DNA from 2 places in the Sanguibacter sp. Z1732 genome. Region 1 is predicted to be linked to the other one. Evidence: riboswitches for the same ligand, from Rfam matches in the RefSeq annotation. Region 1 holds a riboswitch; the other holds the start of a gene.
The links. Region 1 has a riboswitch for FMN ahead of ACRRRO_RS01415 (hypothetical protein). Riboswitches for the same ligand answer to the same signal wherever they lie in the genome.
Positions count from the first base shown of each region.

Region 2: another riboswitch for FMN. It lies ahead of ACRRRO_RS17665 (ABC transporter permease); the one in region 1 lies ahead of ACRRRO_RS01415 (hypothetical protein).

Region 1 is NZ_CP194857.1:212,228-215,891, reverse strand. It holds partial or broken gene hemB (porphobilinogen synthase) at 1-245, shown strand, start outside; gene hemL (glutamate-1-semialdehyde 2,1-aminomutase) at 242-1,561, shown strand; FMN riboswitch at 1,633-1,760, shown strand; partial or broken gene ACRRRO_RS01415 (hypothetical protein) at 1,745-2,122, shown strand; gene ACRRRO_RS01410 (RibD family protein) at 2,365-2,880, shown strand; gene ACRRRO_RS01405 (riboflavin synthase) at 2,893-3,492, shown strand; gene ribB (3,4-dihydroxy-2-butanone-4-phosphate synthase) at 3,519-3,664, shown strand, end outside.
Region 2 is NZ_CP194857.1:3,387,818-3,391,481, reverse strand. It holds partial or broken gene ACRRRO_RS17670 (ABC transporter substrate-binding protein) at 1-770, opposite strand, end outside; gene ACRRRO_RS17665 (ABC transporter permease) at 779-1,552, opposite strand; FMN riboswitch at 1,640-1,775, opposite strand; gene rpe (ribulose-phosphate 3-epimerase) at 1,844-2,509, opposite strand; partial or broken gene ACRRRO_RS17655 (RsmB/NOP family class I SAM-dependent RNA methyltransferase) at 2,556-3,664, opposite strand, start outside.

The DNA of each region.
Region 1 (3,664 bases):
CGGCGCTCGGCTACCTCGACGTTCTGTCCGACGTCGCCTCGGCCGTCGACATCCCGGTGGCCGCCTACCAGGTGTCGGGCGAACTGGCGATGGTCGAGGCGGCCGCGGCGAACGGCTGGCTGGACCGGGGCCGCACCATCCTCGAGACGCTGACCTCCATCCGCCGCGCGGGAGCCGGCATCATCGCCACCTACTGGGCCACCGAGGTGGCGGGCTGGCTCACCGGACAGCAAGGAGAGAAATGACCACGAACGATGATCTGTTCACCCGGGCACTCGGCGTCATCCCCGGGGGCGTGGACTCCCCGGTCCGTGCCTACGGCTCCGTTGGCGGCAACCCCCGCTTCGTCGCCGCGGCGTCCGGTGCTCGCATCACCGACGTCGAAGGACGCACCTACGTCGACCTTGTGGCCTCGTGGGGGCCGGCACTGCTCGGTCACGCGCACCCCGAGGTCGTCGCCGCCGTCCAGGACGCCGCGGCTGACGGGCTGTCCTTCGGTGCGCCCACGCTCGGTGAGATCGAACTGGCCGAGACCATCCGCGAACGGGTGCCCCCGGCGCAGCGGGTGCGCCTGGTCTCCACCGGAACCGAGGCCACGATGACGGCGGTGCGCCTCGCGCGGGGCGCCACGGGCCGTGACCTCGTCGTCAAGTTCGCCGGTTGCTACCACGGTCACGTCGACTCCCTGCTCGCCGAGGCCGGCTCGGGCGTGGCGACCTTCGGCCTACCTGGTTCCGCCGGGGTCCCGGCGGCAAGCGCCGCACAGACGATCGTGGTGCCGTACAACGACATCGGCGCGATCGAAGCGGTGTTCGCCGAGCGCGGCGAGGAGGTCGCCTGCGTGATCACCGAGGCCGCACCGGCCAATATGGGCGTTGTCGCACCCGCTGCCGGGTTCAATGCGGCCCTGCGGCGTCTCACCGCGCAGCACGGTGCGCTCCTCGTTCTCGACGAGGTGCTGACCGGATTCCGCGTCGGTCCGGCGGGCTGGTGGGGGCTCGAGGGTGCCGAGGAGTCCTGGGCCGCGGACCTCATGACGTTCGGCAAGGTCGTCGGCGGCGGGATGCCGCTGGCCGCGGTTGGGGGTCGTGCAGAACTCATGGAACTCCTTGCCCCGACCGGGCCCGTCTACCAGGCCGGGACCCTGTCCGGGAACCCGCTGGCAACCGCGGCCGGGCTCGCGACGCTCCGGCTCGCCGACGCGAGCGTCTACGCGCACGTCGACCGCGTGGCGGGCGTCATCGCGCAGGCTGCCGGGCAGGCCCTCTCCGCGGCGGGTGTGCCGCATGTGGTCAACCGGGCCGGGAACCTCTTCTCCGTGTTCTTCGGTCCGGACGCCGCGACCGGTGGCGTCCACGACTACGCCGGTGCCACGGCGCAGGAGTCGTGGCGCTATCCGGCATTCTTCCAGGCGATGCTACAGGCGGGGGTGGCCCTGCCGCCGAGCGTGTACGAGGCGTGGTTCCTCAGCGCAGCACACGACGACAACGCTGTGGACGTCATCCTCGAGGCGTTGCCGCGCGCGGCCCGGTCCGCCGCCCGGGCGCTGCCACCTGGTTGATGACGCCGGCGCCGCGGTGCACGGCGGTTTGGCTGTCCCTGGGAAGTGTGCCATGCTGCTGTCCAAGCAACACGTGCTCCGGGGTCGGTGAAATTCCGAGCCGGCGGTGACAGTCCGCGACCCGCGCGTCTGATGACAAGCGGTTGACCTGGTGGAACTCCGGGACCGACGGTGAGAGTCCGGATGGGAGGCAGCACTGTTGGCGCCGCCGTCGAACGACGACGGCGCCAGTGGCATCGTGCGTCCTCAGGCACCCCGGCTCACACCGAGGCAAGAGGAGACCAGGTGCCGGACGACGCTATCAACCGGGCGCTCCAGCGCGCGCTCGTGCTCGCTCGGCGGGGACCGCAGCGCGGTGGCAACCCCCGCGTGGGGTGCGTCATCATCGGTTCCTCCGGCGCCGTCCTCGCTGAGGGTTGGCACCACGGTGCCGGAACCGAACACGCAGAGGCCGCAGCCATGGCGGCGGCTGACCGTTCCACGCTCCGGGGTGCGACCGCCGTCATCACTCTGGAGCCCTGTCACCACAGCGGACGCACCGCGCCCTGTTCGCAGGCGCTGCTCTCAGCCGGGATCGCCCGGGTCGTGTATGCGGTCCGCGACCCCGATCCGGTCGCCGCCGGTGGCGCACAGTGGCTCCGGTCGCAGGGGTTGGAGGTTCGCACCGCACGGGAGGCGGAGGTGCCCGACGACGTCGTCCGCGGTGCCGAAGCACTCACCGAGGCCTGGGTCACCGCCGTGGAGCGTCGGACGCCGTGGGTCCTGGGCAAGATGGCGGCCAGCCTGGACGGCCGGGTCGGGCGGTGGACGGCACCTCGAAGTGGATCACCGGACCGGTCGCCCGCGACCATGCCCACGCGGTGCGCGGTGACGTGGACGCCATCGTCGTGGGCACAGGCACCGTCATCGCCGACGACCCCGCGCTCACCGCACGCCGGGCCGGCGGCACGCTGGCAGACCACCAGCCGCTGCGGGTGGCCGTCGGCCATCGTTCCGTGCCCGCCTCAGCCGCGATCCGCAACGGCCCGGGGGACTGGCTCCACCTCACGACACGCGACATCCCCTCGGTCCTCGCGCGGCTCTGGGATGTCGGCGCCCGCCGCGTCCTGATCGAGGGCGGCCCGACCCTCCTCGGGGCCGCCGTGCGCGCCGGCGTGGTGGACGAACTGCACAGCTACGTCGCGCCGGTCCTGCTCGGAGCGGGCCCGGCCGCCGTCCCCGACCTCGGTGTGTCAACCCTCGCTGACGCGCACCGCCGACACACGACCGACGCACAACACCTGGGTGAGGACATCCTCGTCGTCACCCGACGAGCCTGAGGAGTTCTGGCGATGTTCACCGGACTTGTCGAGGAGGTCGGAACCGTTGACGACCGGACCGATCTTGACGGCGCCGCCGTTCTCGCTGTCACCGCGACCACCGTCCTCGAGGACCTGCGCACCGGCGACTCCATCGCGGTCTCCGGGACATGCCTGACTGTCACCGAACTGGACGAGCGCGGCTTCACCGCCGACGTCATGCCCGAGTCGCTGCGCCGGACGACCCTCGGTTCGCTGGCGCCCGGCGACCCGGTCAACCTCGAACGCGCAGTTCGCGTGGATGCTCGGCTGGGCGGCCACGTCGTCCAGGGGCACGTCGATGGCGTCGGCACGGTCCTGCAGCGCAGACCCGGCCCCCGATGGGACGAGGTCGACCTCGGGATGCCCGTCGCCCTCGCCCGGTATGTGGCCGAGAAGGGATCCATCACCGTCGAAGGGGTATCGCTCACGGTGACGTGGGCCGGCGACGAGGCCTTCGGAGTCGCGCTCGTCCCCACAACTCTGGAGCGGACCACCCTCGGTACGCTGGCTCGGGGGGACAGGGTCAACCTCGAGGTCGACGTCGTCGCCAAGTACGTCGCACGCCTACTCTCGGTGAGGGCTGACGTGTGAGTGTCGCGAAGGTTCCTGCGCGATCGGTGCCCTCGGGTGGCGCGGTTTCAGCGCACCGGGAACGCGTCGACGCCGCTCTGGCGTGCCTGCGCGACGGGCGCCCTGTTCTCGTGGCCGACGACCGGGACCGGGAGGACGAGGTCGACGTCGTCCTTCCCGCGGCGACGGCCAC
Region 2 (3,664 bases), 1.0 Mb from region 1:
GGCACCCAGTCCGACGCTCACCAGAGGGAGCACGTCGGGATCAGCGATCGTGCGCACCGGGAAGTCGGCGGTGGCAAAGGCAGCGGCGTCGGCGGTGACGAAGCCGACCACGGCGTCCACGTGACCCTCGGACAGCGCGTTGAACAAGGTGTGAAACCCACGTGCTCGATGTTCACCTCATCCTCGCTCAGACCGGCGCGGTCCAGGTAGCCCAGGAGCCCGAACCAACTCTGTCCGAAGGGCCCGGGAACCCCGAGGTTGCGCCCGGCCAGATCAGCGACCTCGGTCAGTTCGGAGTCGGCCGGCACGAAGATCTGCACGGGGTAGTCCTGGTAGATGGTGGCCAGCGACACCACGTCGGTGCCGTGGCTGACCGCCTGCAGGATCTCATCGTTCCCGGCGATCACCACGTCCTCCTCCCCCGCTTCCAGAGCGCCGAACAGCGACTCCGAGGCGCCGTGGTGGCGCAGGTCCACCTCCAGACCCTCGGCCTCGAAGTATCCGGCGTCCTGCGCCAGGTAGAACGGCGCGAACTGCACGTCGGGGATGTAGGTCAGGCCGATGGTCACCTCGGTCGACTCCGCGGCGTCGGGTTGCTGCCCGGCGCCGGCTCCCTCCTCGTCCCCCGGCCCGGACTGTCCGGCGCAGCCCGCCAGCACGACGGCGAGTGCGGCCGCAGCGATCGTCCCCCGGGCGCGGGTGGTACGCCGTCGGCCCCGGTGGCCGCGGATGCGGGGGCGGGAGCGGCGGAGGGCGGCGGGTGCGTTCATGGTTCTCCTTACCAACGCAGTCGTCGTTCCAGGTAGCGGATCGCGAAGAAGAAGGTCATCGCCAACACCGACAGTGCGATGAGGACGGCGAACAGGCCGGCGGTGTCCTGCCGGTCCCGGTAAACCGTGAGCAGCATCCCCAGGCCCTGACCGCCCATCACGAACTCCCCGACCACAGCGCCGGTGACGGACAGGACGAAGCCGTTACGTACCCCGGCGAGCAGGGACGGCAGCGCCAGCGGTGCCTCGATGTGCCAGAGCAACCGGCCCCGGCCGGCTCCGTCCACCCGGGCCGCATCGATGACATCGGGGTCCAGCGTGGTCAGGCCGAGGGTCGTGTTGATCAGGATCGGGAAGAAGACCAGCAGGGCACATAACAGCGCGATCGGCACCAGGCCGTACCCGATCCACAGCACCAGCAACGGCGCCAGCGCCACGGCGGGGATCGCCTGGGTCGCGGCCACGTAGGGTCCCAGGGCGGCGGAGACAGCCGCCGAGCGGGCGATCAGGTAACCCAGCGGCACCGCGACCATGAACCCGATGAGACAGCCCAGCAGTGCCTCGGCCATGGTGGTGGTGGCGTATCCGGCCAGGCCACCCTCACGCCACTCGGTGAGCAGCCGCGGGCCCAGGGCGCTGGGCGCTGGCAGGGAACGGGAGTCCAACGACCACGCGAGGAGTTCCCAGCCCAGCAGCACCGAGATGCCGGCCACCACCGGGGCCAGGACGCTCAGCGCGGGTCCTGCTCGGGGCGCCACCAAGGTGACGGTGCTGCGGGCCACGGCGGCCTCTCCTTCCCAGGCGTGACCCGGGGTCCGCCTGGGTTGCGCGGCGCAACCTCGGCCGGCGCCGATACGTATCGGCGCCGCGTGCATCCTCCCCCATCCGGACTTTCACCGTCGGTCCCGGAATTCCACCAGGTCAACCGCCCGCCGCACGAATGCGTAGGCCGGGTCGCGGACTATCACCGCCGGTTCGGACTTTCACCGACCCCGGAGCACGTCTCTTGCTGACCTTATTGTGCCACATCCGGGTCCGGTCGTGCCCGCACGGCCCTTTCCCCGGGAGGCCCGTCAGGCCGGGTAGGCGGCGGTGGCGAGGTCGCGCAGGGCGGCGATTTCCGCGTTCGGGTCCGCGGCCCGGTACACCGCGGATCCGGCGACGAACATGTTCGCACCGGCGCCGGCGGCCTGGGCGATCGTGTCACGGGAGACCCCGCCGTCCACCTGCACCCACACGTCCAGGCCGGCTTGCTCGATCGCGCGTCGGGCCCGGGTGATCTTCGGCAGCATTGAGGTCAGGAACGGCTGGCCGCCGAACCCCGGTTCCACCGTCATCACCAGGACCATGTCGAACTCGCCGAGCAGGTCCAGGTAGGGCTCCACCGGGGTGTCGGGTTTCAGCGCGATCCCGGCGCGCGCACCTGCTTCACGCAGCCGCCGGGCCAGCCGGATCGGGGCGACGGACGCCTCGGCATGGAAGGTGACCGAGGCCGCACCCGCCTCGGCGAACTGCGGCGCCCAGGTGTCCGGGTCCTCAATCATCAGATGAACATCGGCCGGGGTGGAGACGTGCTCCAACAGTGCCCGTACCACCGGTAACCCGAACGTCAGGTTCGGGACGAAGTGGCTGTCCATCACGTCCAGATGCACGAAGTCGGCGTCGCTGATCCGTTCGACCTCCTCGGTGAGCCGGGACAGGTCCGCGTTCAGCACACTCGGTGAGATGAGGATCGCCATGGCTCGCCAGCCTACTTCCTCGACCGGCACCTCATGGCCGCGGCCGTCACCGCCGGATCAGTGCCAGGAACATCGCGTCGGTGCCGTGCCGGTGCGGCCACAGTTGCGCCATCGGCCCGGTGAGGTCATCGGGCGGGGTGACCGAGACCCGGCCGAGCGCGGCAGCGGCGCCCAGCAGCGTGGCGCCGGGGAAGTCTCGCAGCACGTCGGTGACCACCACACTGGTCTCGGCCATGTGCGGGGAGCAGGTGACGTAGGCCACCACTCCCCCGGGACGGACGGCGCGCAGGGCCGAGGTGAGCAGTTCCCGCTGCAGGGTGGTCAGTGCGGCCAGGTCCTGCAGGGTGCGACGCCACCGGGATTCGGGCCGACGGCGCAGCGCCCCCAGGCCGGTGCACGGCGCATCGACCAGGACGCGGTCGTACCGACCCGGCTCGGCGGTGCCCACGTCGCGACCATCACCGGTGCGCACCTCCAGTCCCGGCAGTACGCCTCGCACCGCCCGCACCGAGTCGGCCACCAGCGCCGCCCGGTGCGGGGCCAGTTCGTTCGCGGTGAGCACGCCTTCGGGCGCGCGTTCGGCGAGCAGGGCGCCCAGGAGTGCGGATTTGCCGCCCGGGCCGGCGCACAGGTCCAGCCAGGTGGAGCGGTGCCCTCCAGATCGGTGTCCGCCAGAGCCAGGGTGACCAGTTGGCTCCCCTCGTCCTGTACGCCGACGGTGCCGGCGCGCACGGCGGCCAAGGCGCCGGGGTCCCCGGAGGTCAGCATCTGCGCCGTCGGCGCCCACCGGCCCGGTGTGGCGGTGTCGGCGGGCAGGTCCCCGGGAACGGCCAGGCCGGGACGCAGGCACAACGAAACCGCCGGCGCGGTGTTGTTGGCCGCCAGCGCCGCCTCGACCTGGTCCGCGCCGGCCTCCGGTCCCAGTGCGGCCCGGATTGCCCGGACCACCCATGCCGGGTGGGAGTGGACCATGGCGGCGGCGTCCACGTCCAGTCCGGTGTCGGTGACCGGCCTGGGCAGTTGTGTGAGCCAGTGCTCCAGTGCATGTTCGCTGATCCGGCGCAGGATCGCGTTGACGAAGTTGCCCGGGCCGGCCCCGATGGTGCCTCGTGCCAGGGCGACGGACTCCGAGACGGCGGCGTGGTCGGGCACGCG